DNA from 4 places in the Sphingobacterium sp. PCS056 genome. Region 1 is predicted to be linked to each of the others. Evidence: riboswitches for the same ligand, from Rfam matches in the RefSeq annotation. Region 1 holds a riboswitch; each other region holds the start of a gene.
What was found. Region 1 has a riboswitch for thiamine pyrophosphate ahead of pnuC (nicotinamide riboside transporter PnuC). Riboswitches for the same ligand answer to the same signal wherever they lie in the genome.
Positions count from the first base shown of each region.

Region 1 (3,667 bases):
GAAATTAGCACTGTAAATTAAAAAGAAAAAATTATAGAATCGGCCCTTTCACCGATCATAAGCATTGCTTACAGACAATAAATTATGAGTATAAAAATGATATTATACCCTCATTTCGAAAAGTGTAAATGAATTATTTCGATAATGCGCTGGCATATCAGTATTTCCTTGAAGCGCAATAGTAGCTACTATGTTAAAACCGCATTGCTCATAATAATGGTTCAGTCGTTCATTACCTGCGGTAGTATCCATTCTTATAAATTCTTTTTGCTTTTGTTTAGCTATTATTTTTACAAAATCAATGATCTTGACAACAAAATTTTGACCTCTAAAAAGTGGATTAGTAGCAATACGATGAATATAAATCGCCGGTTCTTTATTTTTTTCTTCCCAAATAATTGGATCAGAGTCAGCGAGTAGAAAAACACAAGCAACTTGTTTGTCTATCACAATTTTATACTGCTGCCCCCTTCTAATTTCCTCTAGTACAGTCCGCTCTTCAAATCCCAACCAATTCACTTTGCCTAAGGCATGCTGATAGGCAATCGCTTTATCGTACAATTCCATGTGGGCAACCAAATCTTCGATACTACTTTTTTCTATTCTCATGAGTCTTCAAATCTTGTTGTAAAACTTGCATCAGCTTATAAATATAGATGATTTGATATGAACAAAGAATAATCTTAAATTTTTTCTGTCACATTATAATTTTATCTTTGATCTATGACAATTGAGGAACTAAAAGAATATTTTGATTCTGCATCATTACCGGATGAAATACAGATAACAGTTGATATGCATATCTTCGATATGCCCAAGTTTCTACAAGCCAATATAGCTGCTTTAGAACGTTGGAATAAAGAATTAGAAAAATGTCCTTCGTATCATCGTCTGATAAATTTAAAAAAAGCACTTGAAAGTCAATAATTGCTAATATCGATGCGATATCATTTACCGCTTCGATATTATTCCTGCAATAAACTGTGCTGTGAAGCTGTAAAAATATTTCTAAATACGATGTTCATCTCCTTTTCTCGCTGTGCAGCTTCAATACCACAAAGTGGAAATAATTGCATCACATGATCTTTAATACTGGATACGAAGCTCCGACTTTCAATGGCAATCCTGTTATAAATAATAGCATTGTCCATTTCTTTTTCTAGATTGCTCCAAGATTGCTCTGCCAATTGATATATGACATCTCTTCGTTTATTAAAATCATCTTGTATCTTATCCAATCGTTTAAAATAAAGCTTTCCTTTATCCTTTAACCATACTTCATCCTGAGATTTCACAATAAAATACCTTTCAACCAGATCAATAAAGCGCTTGTACATACCGATAAAATTAACTAGTAATGTTAATTCGGCAAGCGGAATAAAAGGATACTGGTACAAAAGCTGAGGCCACGTACTTTTCGATTCATTAATCACAAAACTACGTGAATCTTTCACAAAAAGATTTTCGACCGAGAAGCTATGGCTTGCAGTACATTCCAAGCCAAACGTATCCCAATCGTAATGAATCAATACATCATTACGATCGAAAAAGAAAGAATATATAAGCTGTTGATCATTTTCGTCCAATACCGGTATACCCTTTTCAGTGATGACACAATTTGCTGTAAAATGAGTCAGATGTGGGGCACCGGTAGCATATTTCCAATGACCTTTAATCCGATACCCACCTTGTTCGCGCTCAGCATATCCAGATGCACGACCACTTCCACCAAGGCACACTTGCGAATTCTGAAAGATCTCTTTGCCAATTTTTGGGTCGATAAATCCGACAAACAAATTAGCTCCCGAGCACAAAGTAATGGTCCAAGCTAAACCACCATCGTGATAAGCCAATTCCTCCAACAATTGCATTCCTTCTAACAAAGAAAATTCCAAACCGCCAAGACATTTAGGCACCCATATCTTAAACCATTTCTCAGAGATACTTAAATCCAGTTGTGCTGCAGTCATAGCTTTACAATTAATTGCATGCTGTTGCTGGTCTTTTATAAGATTAATGTGAGTTTGATTCATGATCATATATAAATTCACTTTTGAGGATTCTTTTCCAGTTAAAATAACCAAAGAAAGCCATGACAAATAAAAACAAAGTTAAAGCCGCAAACAAGAACAGATCTTTATGGTACAGCAATGGTATTGCCATAAAATTGCTAATATTTAATAAAATCCAATTCTCGATCTTTCGCTTGGCCAGTAGCCACATTCCCGCCCATGCTGTACAGGACACAAGCGCATCCCACAAAGGAACATCAGAGTCTGTAGCATGCAATAATCCGAAATAAAATACAATAAAACCAATGATACAAATCAATGATACTACGATCCAATCATTTTTTGATGATCGCGTGATGACATGATGATCTGTACGGTTTTGTTGCCAATACATCCAACCATAGATACTCATCAGTAGGTAGTACATATTTAAGGCTATTTCACCATATAATTTCGCGAAAAACAGAACGTAAATTGACATTAATATACCACAAATACCAAAAAGATAATTGATAGATTTATTAGATTTAGCGAACCAAACTTGTAAAACACCAAAGCCAACGGCTAACCATTCAGGCAAAGATGTCGCTTTGATCTGCTGTAAAAAATCGTATAAAATTTGATTTAACTGCATTTAAAATATGTGTAAGATAAAATAATACACACTTATGAAATAGCTATAAATGCAAGATTTTTGAAATTAAATATCCCTACGCCAGCATTATCTGGATCAGGTATATAACAAGAATTGCTCAGGGTATTGAGCAATTCTTGTTATTTGGGTATAATCTCAGCCTGTACCAGTACATTTACTGCAAGCACCCCATAAGTATGGTTAAAAGAAATTAATCTTTAAAATTCTCAAGCTTTAATGCAGTATGTGTGCGCTTTCTAGTCGCTACACAAAGCTCTGCATCATCATTTAATGATTGTCCGTGCGTCGGGATCATTTCTCGCAATTTTTTGCGATATTCATCTGCTTTAGCACGTTCTGGAAAACATCTTTTCAGAAGTTTGATCATGATAGCTACAGAAGTAGAGGCACCTGGTGAGGCACCTAGCAACGCTGCAATAGAACCATCTGCAGAAGAGACAACCTCCGTTCCAAATTCTAGCACACCACCATGTTTAGCATCCTTTTTGATCACTTGTACACGCTGGCCAGCAACTTCTATTTTCCAATCCTCTAATTGCGCTGTTGGCATAAACTGTTTCAAAGCATCTAATTTATCTTTGGGACTTTTCATCACCTCAGATATTAAATATTTTGTAAGATCCATATTGTCACGTCCTACAGATAGCATCGGTTTAATATTTGATAACTTGATCGAAGCAGGTAAATCAAAATAAGAACCTTGTTTTAAAAATTTAGTAGAAAAACCAGCATATGGTCCAAACAACAAAGCCTGTTTACCATCTATATAACGTGTATCAAGGTGTGGCACAGACATAGGAGGAGCACCAATAGAGGCTTTACCATATACTTTCGCATGATGATCTTTGATGACATCTTCATTGACACAGCGTAACCACTGACCACCAACAGGAAATCCTCCATAACCTTTAGATTCAGGAATACCCGATTTCTCTAGCAATAGTAAAGAGTGTCCACCAGCACCTATAAAAACAAATTTAGCGTTGATTGATCTTTTTTC
Region 1 is NZ_CP096883.1:4,423,753-4,427,419, forward strand. It holds gene MUB18_RS18500 (GNAT family N-acetyltransferase) at 103-609, opposite strand; gene MUB18_RS18505 (DUF6965 family protein) at 724-927, shown strand; gene MUB18_RS18510 (acyl-CoA dehydrogenase) at 966-2,033, opposite strand; gene pnuC (nicotinamide riboside transporter PnuC) at 2,014-2,646, opposite strand; TPP riboswitch at 2,703-2,848, opposite strand; gene MUB18_RS18520 (malate:quinone oxidoreductase) at 2,858-3,667, opposite strand, start outside.

Region 2 (3,667 bases), 1.6 Mb from region 1:
CATAAGATGCATACAAATTTGCCTGTTCATTGATCAGGTAAGTGAAGCCAACTTTGGGATTTAAAAAGTTGAATGTTCGTTCAAAATTCATTCCTTTGATTTTATCATCATCACCTCTAACTTTGTAAAAGATATTGCGATACTGCACATCTGCGAATAATAACCAATTATCTAACGCAAAATCTGCTTTTAGAAATGTACTAATATCATTTTTTGTTGCATCATTTAAATAATATTTGTCGCCCAAGTTGCTAGTAGATGCATATTTTGCCCAGATTACTTCTCCGTAATGATCTCCTTTATATTGATTTACAGCTCCACCCCATGTTAATTTAATAGATTGGGAGGGATTGTAATTGAAGGAATAGGTAGCTCCATAAAAATGGTTATCTAACCATCGCCTTCTGACTAAGTCTGTTTTGGTGATGGTATCTGTTCCGATGATGACTGGCGGCAGATTGTATTTTGAAAAAGCATCTTCAGGTCTGTACTCTTCATAATAACCTGCTCCTCTCGTGTAATGTAGGGCTGCATTGAAGGTTAGTTTATCATTGATAAAATTGCTGTAGTGTAACTGATGATGTGTCTGGGTATAATTGTCAGTTTGATTTTTATATAAGTATTTGTTATAGGTACGGCCTGAATTTAATAGGTTCTGTGTTTCGGCTTCTGTATAACCATCATTGATGGCGTAGTCTTGCATTCCGGCTATATCATTATTCAATCTTGGTTCTGGTGTGCCGTACCAAGATTGATAAGTTTTTTCCTTTCCTGAGAATACAATCGCTTTTAAAATTTGTTTGTCACTGTAATAACCTCCATCTACATAAAATGATTTGAGATCAGCAGATGCACGATCAATATAACCATCGCTTAGAATACGAGAAAGGCGTACGTTAAATGCAAATTTATTGTTTAATAGGCCTGAACCAATTTTTAACGTGTTTTTCCAAGAATTATATGAACCATAAGAGTTATTTAATTCCACATAGGCATCTTTTTCCAATGTATTGGATTGGATATTTAATGATGCTCCAAATGACCCAGCGCCATTTGTGGATGTGCCGATACCTCGTTGAATCTGAATACTCTCTGTCGAAGAAGCAAAATCTGGAAGGTTGACGAAGAATGACCCCATACTTTCAGCATCATTTAAGGGTATTCCATTTAAGGTGACATTGATACGGGCATTATCAGAGCCTCTTATTTTCATACTTGTATATCCGATGCCGGCACCTGCATCGGATCCGATTACGACAGAAGGTGTTTGATCGAGCAAATAAGGGATATCTTGTCCAAAATTATTTTTTGCGATATCTTCTTTGCTTAGATTTTTATAAGTTGTGGAGGAATTGTTTTTTGCGCGGGTGGCTTGGACAATAACTTCTTCTGTTTTTATTCTGGATGGTTCGAGATAAATTTCAAAAGACTGATTGTCTAGTAGGTTAATTTGCTTTTTTTCTGTGCCGTAACCTAAATAGGAAACCATTAATTCATATTTTCCTGTTGATAGATCAGAAAATTTAGCGATGCCGTTTTGGTCAGATTTCGAATGTTTACTGACACGATCTGATAAAATAATGCTAGCACCCTGCAATGATTTTTTTGTTGAAGTGTCGATTACTTTGATTGACAATTGGTGTTGCGCAGATACAGAAAGTGTAATTCCTACTAATACTACTGTGCTGATTAAATTTTTAACCATGATTTTTTAATTGAATTTTGAGTTAAACAAACTCTTGCAAGGGGTTACAACAGTTTTTATTGATATTTAACTAACCTTTTCCCTCCGCCAGCATTATCTGGATCAGGTGCACAATACACATGGTATTGTTGGGTATATTCTCAGCCTTTATTCGTGTTCTTGGAACAAGGCACCCCTATTGATGTTGCGAAGTTATTAAATATTTCTAGGACTAAAAATATTATATGTAATTGCTTTATATTAAGTTGATACTTCAGGAGACAGTTTCATCTTTTAGTAAAATTGTAATTAATTTATTAGGCAAGTTTGCTTAATGAATAGGAGTTCGATCTCTGTACTCGATAGTTATTCAGATGAGGTGGGTAATGGTAAAAAATGGATTAGCATATTGTGCGTTCAAAATCCCATTGAATAAGTAAATTTTGGATTTTGATCGATAAACGCTGACATCACGTCAGTAAATAGCTACAAATTTTTTAAAAGTCATCCAAAAATGTAATTTTTTGATAATAAATTGGCTGAAATTAAACTTATTTATTACCTTGAACTAATATGCTAAAATTTAATAATTTAGCTCTTTGCGGTTATTATTTAGCAATAAATTGATTTTAATTAAACTTGAAATTTATTTAAAATTTTTATAGCATAATGTAGCTAAAAGGTTTTTATAAATTTTATCATGTGTAAATTTTTATGCTATATTATGATGGTTTGATTTTGAATCGCAGAATTATATTTAGTATATTTTGGCACGAATTTTAACGTTAGTATCCACAGTTACTTTGCATTAACCTGTAGTGCAGAAGTGATTTTTTAAGTTTTTATGATAATGAAATATTTTAGCGCTAACTATATTTTACCAATTACATCTTTGCCGATCAAAGATGGTGTGGTAAAAGTAAATGATGAAGGTGAAATTTTAGCAATTTATGAAAGTAAAGCAGCTGAATTGAAGGACCAGCACATTGAAAAATTTGAAGGAGTAATTGTTCCTGGATTTATTAATGCGCATTGTCATTTAGAATTGTCTCACATGAAGGGTACGATTCCGCAAAAAACTGGATTACCAGCTTTTCTCTCTGCAGTAATGACAAGCAGAAGCGCATCTTTGAAAGTTATTGATAAGGCTATGGCCGAGGCTGACGCAGAGATGTATAATAATGGAATTGTAGCGGTTGGGGATCACGTTAATTCGGATAACACTTCTAAAATCAAAGAATCGAGTAAAATTCTTTACCACACGTTTGTCGAAATTTTTGGTGTAGAGCCTGAAGAAGCAGATGGCAAATTGCAAGAAGCGAAAGATCTGATTCATGAATTTGATCCTGCTCACTCTTCTTTGACGCCGCACGCACCTTATTCATGTTCAAAAATTCTTCTTAAAAAATTTAAGAAGGCAGTTTCTGATGTAAATATTATAAGTATTCACAATCAAGAGAGTGATGATGAGAATAAGTTATTCCGGTATAAAACGGGTGGTTTTATCGATTTTTTTAAGACTATTGGCAAAAATCCTGACTTGTTTAAGGCTCAAGCGAGAAATTCGATTCAATCTTATCTACCGTATTTGCCTCATCCGAATAAATTGATTCTTGTGCACAATACTTTTACCTCTTTAAAAGATCTAGATTTTGTTGATCGGATGGGTCGTGATATCGTATGGTGTTTATGTCCAAAAGCTAATCTTTATATTGAAGATCAATTGCCAAAAGTTCTAAACTTTGTAAATGATAACCAAAAAATAGTAATTGGTACAGATAGTTTAGCTTCCAATGATACTTTATCGATTCTAGATGAATTGAAGGTGTTGCACAAACATTTTGATAATCTGGATTTTCAACAATCTATTCAGTGGGCAACTATTAATGGAGCGCAGGCTTTAAATATCGATCGCGAATTTGGATCTATTGAGGTTGGTAAAAAACCAGGACTTGTTCTGTTGAAGAATATGGAACACTTTAG
Region 2 is NZ_CP096883.1:791,131-794,797, reverse strand. It holds gene MUB18_RS03340 (TonB-dependent receptor) at 1-1,705, opposite strand, end outside; TPP riboswitch at 1,768-1,892, opposite strand; gene MUB18_RS03335 (amidohydrolase family protein) at 2,535-3,667, shown strand, end outside.
Region 2: it holds a riboswitch for thiamine pyrophosphate, as region 1 does, so the genes downstream of both, MUB18_RS03340 (TonB-dependent receptor) here and pnuC (nicotinamide riboside transporter PnuC) in region 1, are expected to answer to the same signal.

Region 3 (3,667 bases), 470 kb from region 1:
TGTTCCGCTTGTTCAATTAAGGTGTCTCTAAATATCTCCCAAGTCAGATCTTCTGCTACACCTTTTACTTTTTCCAAAGCTTGATATATCGGTACTGTGCCGATTGGAACGGGCGAATTACGGATGATCCATTCACGTGTTTCATGGATATTTTTACCCGTTGAAAGATCCATTATCGTATCTGCACCCCAGCGACATGCCCATACCGCTTTGTCTACCTCTTCTTCAATACTGGACGTCACTGCACTATTGCCAATATTGGCATTTATTTTCACTAAAAAATTACGTCCGATAATCATCGGTTCACTTTCTGGGTGATTGATATTATTCGGGATGATGGCTCTACCTGCTGCGATTTCTTCACGTACAAATTCCGCTGTGATCAGTTTCTTGGGTGTTCGAGCACCAAAACTATGTCCCGCATGTTGATGTTCCATACCCATTGTCGCCGCTTCTATTTGCTCGATACGTTGGTTTTCACGAATAGCCACATACTCCATTTCTGGAGTGATGATCCCTTTTCTAGCATAATGTAATTGACTAACGTTATGACCTGCTAAAGCTTTTTTAGGTTTATGGCTGTATTCAAAACGAAGTTCATCCAGATCCGTATCTGCCAATCGTTCTTGACCATAATCCGAACTGATCTGGGGTAAAATTTCAACATCTTGTCTATCCAATATCCAACTTTCTCGAGTGCGAGGTAGCCCCTTACGGATATCGATCTTTGCATCATCATCGGTATATGGACCTGATGTATCATAAATGGTAACAGGAGGATTGATTTCTACACCACCTTTGCTCAATTTAGTTGCACTGAGTGTAATTTCACGCATAGCTACCTGAATTGGAAAGAGTTTTCCAGGGATGTAGACTTTTTTCGAATTTGGGAAAGGGGTTTGGGTAATGGTTTGTTCTAACATAATGGTGTATTATAGGTGTAAATGAATTATCCGCCTTGCGTAGCAGAAATGACGAGAATTGAATCTTGATGGCGTAATGGGGTTGTTGCCCAAGCCGTTTTGGGTATGACTTGGTTATTAATGGCAACAGCAATGCCTTTACTTTTTTCTGGAAATTCCAAAAGCATCAAACCTTCCAAAGAGGAGGGAGGCTGTTCAAAAAAACGTGATTGGTGATTGATCGTAAGTTCCATTCCTTTAAAAATTTTTAAATAAAAAACTTTAGGAATGGCCACAGTTATGCAGGTATATGCACAATGAAGACATCTTACTTTTCCCTACGCCAGTATGACCCGGATCAGGTTCTAAGGGTAAAATCTCAGCCTGCAAATCTTGCAGACACCCCTAAAGTTTCCACTAAACTAGAAAAAAAATATGAATAAAAGAAAAGAGGTAGATTTATTTTTGTCTATCCATTGTTTTGTGACACAACAATATACCCGCTCTTGTTATTGGCATATATAATCAGCTATAGTAAGGAGAAGGAATACAAATTGCTATTTGCAATTATAAAATACCGTGTAATTTAATATATTGCAGCAACATAATTGTTTTAGCATCTTTGACCTCACCGCTCGCTACCATCCGCATAGCTTCGGAGATATACAATTCTAATACCTCAATATTTTCTTCTTCATGGTCCAGTCCTCCACCTTCACTGACTTTCATTTCTTTTGCATATTCGGCTATAAAAAAATGCAGAATTTCTGTAACGGATCCAGGAGACATATAAGCTTCAAAAATCTTTCTTACATCTGTAATTTTATAGCCTGTTTCTTCCTCCGTCTCTCTTCTAATACAATCTTCTGCATTATCTTTATCCAGTAAACCTGCGCAAGCTTCAATCATCAGGCCTGTTTCATTTCCATTAATAAATGTTGGAAGCCGAAATTGTCGGGTAAGAATCACTGTTTTCTGCTCTGTGTTGTACAATAAAATAGTTGCGCCGTTTCCTCTGTCATAAGCCTCTCTACTTTGGGTCATCGTTGTACCATCCTTTTTTAAATATTCGTAGGTTATTTTTCTTAGGATGTACCAATTATCGGATAAAATTTTGCTTTCTGTGATCTTGATGTTAGCTATCATAGGCAAGGTTTTTTTAATTCTTTTTTCTCTTAGTATTTGTGCAACTTTTGAATAAGGGATCAGATGCTAAAGGTATATAAATTTATAAACTCGCATCCGTATTTCTTAAGGAAGTGTAAATAAAGTTAAAGGATTTTTTTCTAGGTAGCGTCAATCATGTTTGCAAGAGCGTATAATGATTCAGACGGGGTGATGGTTAGATTCTATATTACTTCAGATATACAACAAAATTTATAGTGATTTTCTACAGGTATTATAGAGATTTATCTATAGAAACCCTATACAAATCCTCTATAATAGCTCTGAATTATATCTATGATATAGTTACTAATTAACAAGGTGCTGTTCATTAATTACGAAGTGTGAATGCAGTGTGCTGGCTTAATAAATTAGAATGAAAAATCCCTAAAAAGTTGTCCTTTGTAGATATATTAATGGGAATCGGATTTATAAATTCTTAACGAAAAACAGGAGTTTAATTTTTAGCAGATGGAGTTCATTACATGCAAAAAGAAATCGGATTTTGGTCAACGATGCTGAATACAGAGGTGTGTATTACATTAGCTTTAGAACAATTGTTTAAAAACAAGAAAGCTCATCTTTTGGATGAGCTTTCTTGTACCTAGGGCGGGAATCGAACCCGCACTTCCTTAACGGAAACAGGATTTTAAGTCCTGCGTGTCTACCAGTTCCACCACCTAGGCAGGTGATCTTAATGTGGAGCGAAAAACGAGATTCGAACTCGCGACCCCAACCTTGGCAAGGTTGTGCTCTACCAGCTGAGCTATTTTCGCATTACTAACAGCTAACAAGTTGTTTTCTGTTTTGGTGATGCAAATATAGAGCTAATAATTAAAAAAACAAATTTTCATACCAGCTTTATTTTGTTTTTTTTATAATCCCTTTTCTTTCAGGACAGAAGAAATAATATCACTTTCAAAACCGCGGGATAAAGCATATTGAAATAGCTTATTCTTGATTATATAAGGATCTTTATCTTTTATTAAAAGCTTTTTTTTATCGATCAGCTCGTTGAGCTTATCCTCATATTCATCCATATCAATTTTAGAAAATGCAATTTTAATTAAAGGTTCTGAAACTCGTTTAAATTTTAACGACTGTTTGATCTTTATTTTCCCCCAACTCTTCATCCGGAGCTTACCTAAGGTATAAGCGATCGCAAAGCGTTCTTCATTTAAGAAATTCTCTGATATCAATTGCGAGATGATTTGTTCAACATCTTCTTCGTGTAGTCCCCAATCATATAATTTATCCCGTACTTCTTGTTGCGCCCGTTCTTGATACGCACAATAACTCTCCGCTTTGAGCAACGCCTGCTTAGGTGTGTATATTTTTTTTCTTTTTTTCTCTTCGTCAAACATCTTTACAAATTTCAAAAATATATTGAACTTACTGAAAAAATGTGGAGCTTTGATTGAATAAAATTTTTAATCATGTACAGCATTGCGGATATTTCGGAGATTATAGGCCCTAAGAGATCAATTATAGTTAATGGTCAATGTATCATTCAAAATTTGATATACGATACACGCAAAATCGTCAATGCAGAAACAGGGTTATTTTTTGCTTTAGTCAACCGTCGGGATGGGCATGAGTTT
Region 3 is NZ_CP096883.1:4,891,569-4,895,235, reverse strand. It holds gene thiC (phosphomethylpyrimidine synthase ThiC) at 1-923, opposite strand, end outside; gene thiS (sulfur carrier protein ThiS) at 950-1,156, opposite strand; TPP riboswitch at 1,221-1,319, opposite strand; gene nudK (GDP-mannose pyrophosphatase NudK) at 1,470-2,048, opposite strand; gene MUB18_RS21890 (hypothetical protein) at 2,552-2,674, shown strand; tRNA gene MUB18_RS20450 (tRNA-Leu) at 2,668-2,752, opposite strand; tRNA gene MUB18_RS20445 (tRNA-Gly) at 2,767-2,842, opposite strand; gene MUB18_RS20440 (regulatory protein RecX) at 2,942-3,430, opposite strand; gene MUB18_RS20435 (bifunctional UDP-N-acetylmuramoyl-tripeptide:D-alanyl-D-alanine ligase/alanine racemase) at 3,503-3,667, shown strand, end outside.
Region 3: it holds a riboswitch for thiamine pyrophosphate, as region 1 does, so the genes downstream of both, thiS (sulfur carrier protein ThiS) here and pnuC (nicotinamide riboside transporter PnuC) in region 1, are expected to answer to the same signal.

Region 4 (3,667 bases), 340 kb from region 1:
GTAATAAAGGGCATTTCTAAAATAGACTGATAGTTATTTTCAATTTGATTCCAAGCGATTTCAGACCAATTCATTTTTAATTAATTTATCAGGGTTAAAAAAGTGGTTAAGAGGGCCATTGCCTTTTCCGATTACGACATCTTTTCCATGTTTAATAGCTTCGTAGATATAATCTTGCGCTAATGCTACTGCGGTATGAAAATTTTCTCCACGTGCCAAGTAAGCGGCGATAGCTGAGGAAAGTGTGCAACCCGATCCATGTGTATTTTTTGTCGCAAATTTTTTCGTTTCAAAGGCTGTGTACTGGCCATTTTCTTCAAAAAATAATGAGGTTAAGGTAGCCGTTTGTTGATGTCCTCCTTTAACAAGAACATGTTTACAGCCTAGGGTCTGAATAATCTTTGCCGCCTGATGCATATCGTCCAGATTTTTTACATCAATGCCAGCCAGTAGTGCAGCTTCGTCCATATTTGGAGTGATGATGTCGGCTATTGGAAATAGCCTGTCCATGATGGTTTGGATGGTATCTGCCTCAATAAGTGTATGACCACTTGTCGCCACCATGACAGGATCAAAGACGATCGGGATCTTTGGATAATGACTTAAAGAAGTCGCGATGGTCTCCACCAGTTGGGGGGTATGGACCATGCCTATTTTAATAGCAGCAGGCATAATATCATCTAAGATCGCGGCGATCTGGTCGGATACAGCTGCTATCGGAATGGGATATATTTTTTGGACTCCTTGTGTATTTTGCACCGGCAGAGCAGTAAGGACTGACGTCGCATAGCAGCCCAGTGCTGAAAAGGTTTTAATGTCGGCCTGAATGCCAGCTCCGCCACTACCGTCAAAACCAGCAATGGTGAGCACCGAAGGATAGGTGTATTGTTTCATTTTAATAGTTCATTTTTAATTGCATAAGCGGCTTGCTCTGGATGGTCAGCACCACAGATCGCGGAGACGACTGCTAACGAATCGGCACCCGCTTTAACGATTGCTGATGCATTTTCCAATCGTACATTTCCGATTGCAACTAAGGGCTTATCTGTACGAGAACGGATCATTGCTAATCCGTTCAAGCCCCATTCCGTTACGGTATCTGTTTTTGTTTTCGTATTAAATATGGGGCTGACGCCTAAATAATCTGCTACAGCGGTGTTTTCATCATCCAATTGATGGAGATATTCTATGGAATAGCCAATTGTTTTGCTTTCAAAAGCATGTACACGTCGCAGTACAGCAGGAGCGATATCCCGATTTCCGACATGGATTCCAGCAGCACTTATTTTTTCAGCTACTTCAGCATGATCATTGATGATCAGTGGGATATGATATTTATCGGTAATCTCTTTCAATTTCAGGGCTTTATAAATAAACTCTTTAGTCGTGATCTCTTTTTCACGCAGTTGAATTATATCCACACCTCCACGTATTGCCTGTTCAGCTACATAAAGGAAATCACGTCCTCGGCAGTCCTTTTCCGAGATCACTAAATAAAGTGGATAAGGAAATGAGGGGTGCAGGTTCATGATTGGGTGATTTTTAAATGGGTAAGAAATTCGTGTTCGGTAATGTTATAGAGCTTGTCCAGAATATGGGTCTGCAGACTTGCGGGGCCAGCACTTTCTTTTGCGGCTAATTCTCCTGCTATGCTCAGTAAACTCATTGCAGCAGCAACAGCTTCCGTTTTATTTTCAACCGCAGCAATAAATGCCGCGATCAGGGCCGATGCAGTACAACCTAATCCGGTCACCTTGGTCATCATCGCATTCCCATTCTTTAGGTATATACATGTGTTGTGGCTGATAATGATATCTGTTTCACCTGAAATACATATGATTGCGCCTGATTTGGCGTGTAGATTGCGAGCAGCCTCAATAGCCTCGGTACTGATCACGGTACTATCTACCCCTTTTGTCACCACATCTGCTGTTTTTGCAAGAGCAATGATTTCAGAAGCATTCCCTCTGATGACGGTAGGCTTAAAAAGCAACAGTTGATTTAAAACAGTATCGCGGTAGGAGGTCGCACCTGCACCTACAGGATCTAAAACCCAAGGTTTCTGGATTGAATCTGCTTTTTTAGATGCCATGAACATGGATTCGCTCCAGTACTCGTCCAGCGTACCGATGTTGATGACCAGTGCATGCGATAGCGTTACCATTGCTTCGACCTCAGGTTTGGCGTGTGCCATGATCGGTGATGCACCCACTGCCAACAGTGCATTGGCGGTATTATTCATCACAACATAGTTCGTGATATTGTGAATAAGAGGCGAGGTATTTCTTACCTGAATGATGTGTTGCCAGAGTTTTTTTTCCATTCTTATATTTTTAACAATAAAAGCTTTAGGAAAAATCCATAACAACAGTCCGGATAAGTAGATGGACTGATTGCTTTTCCCTACGCCGGTGTTAGCCGGATCAGGTTCAAAGGGACTCTCTCAATTCTTTACAGAATACCCCTAAAGCGTATACAAAAGTATTGAAAAAAAATGAATTAATGGATAAGCGCCCAAACTCATCATCACAGGCTCTTTAGTACATTTCTTAAAAAGTGTGCCGATAAAGTTCCACATTGTATTTACACTTTTAAATAATTATGTTTGTAAATACCTTGTTTATGATGCGGACAGTTTATTTGTTTTTCTTGCTATTCCTTTCGCTTTGCGGTCCTTCTGTTTTTGGGCAATCGTTAGATTTTCAATTTTTTAGAAATATAGGGCTTGGAGCAAAAGCGAGTACAGTGCACTGCTTTGCGCAAGATAGTCTGGGTATCCTTTGGTTGGGTAGTAATAATGGATTATATAGTTACGATGGTTATTCCCTTCATGCTCCGACTGAAGCTGCATTGCCCTATCAGACCTTCATTTATAGTATTGCTGTTCTTGACGGTACTCATCTTGCTTTGGGGACAGGTAAAGGTGTTTTTTTATACAATTATCGGGAAGATCGGTACGAAGTATTTCCAACGGGTAGCCCTTCAGATGTCAGGTCGCTCCTGTTAGTTGGTGATCAACTATGGATCGGTTCCATCTCTGGTTTATATGGCTACGACACGAAAACCAAGAAACTGACCAATTACGGAAAAACTTGGTATCAAGATTTGGATGGACAAGCCATTTATGCTTTATCCACTCAATCCGATAAAATTTTAGTGGGTACTTACAAGGGGCTGTATCAACTCCATCCTGCTCGTAAAGAGGTGAAGAAATTGGTTTTACCAGATTATAAATCGGGTAGTAATCAATTTGTCAATTCTATTTTTTCTTTGACTTCGGCTAAAATAACATTTATAGGAACGGAATATGGCCTGTACAGGTATGATAACAACACTGAAAAGCTGTCTAAAGCACCGGTACTGCAAAATCATCCGATCAAATCCATGGCGACAAAAGATGGCCAAACGTTATTGATCGGAACAGATGATGGTCTCTTTGAATATCAGCCTAGTGTTCACACGCTTTTGAGAACCAAGCATGATTCCCGAAATCCGTATTCCTTAGCCAATAATATTATTTGGAGTATCTATCGGGATCGTAGCAACAATATGTGGGTTGGCACAGACTTGGGCATCTCCCTATGGTCAAACCAACAAAAGGAGAAAAATTTTCCCATTTATCAGTTTACCAATAGTAGCGATGGGAATCGATTTTACAAAGTATTCA
Region 4 is NZ_CP096883.1:4,760,102-4,763,768, reverse strand. It holds gene tenA (thiaminase II) at 1-74, opposite strand, end outside; gene thiD (bifunctional hydroxymethylpyrimidine kinase/phosphomethylpyrimidine kinase) at 61-894, opposite strand; gene thiE (thiamine phosphate synthase) at 891-1,529, opposite strand; gene thiM (hydroxyethylthiazole kinase) at 1,526-2,323, opposite strand; TPP riboswitch at 2,384-2,476, opposite strand; gene MUB18_RS19920 (two-component regulator propeller domain-containing protein) at 2,623-3,667, shown strand, end outside.
Region 4: it holds a riboswitch for thiamine pyrophosphate, as region 1 does, so the genes downstream of both, thiM (hydroxyethylthiazole kinase) here and pnuC (nicotinamide riboside transporter PnuC) in region 1, are expected to answer to the same signal.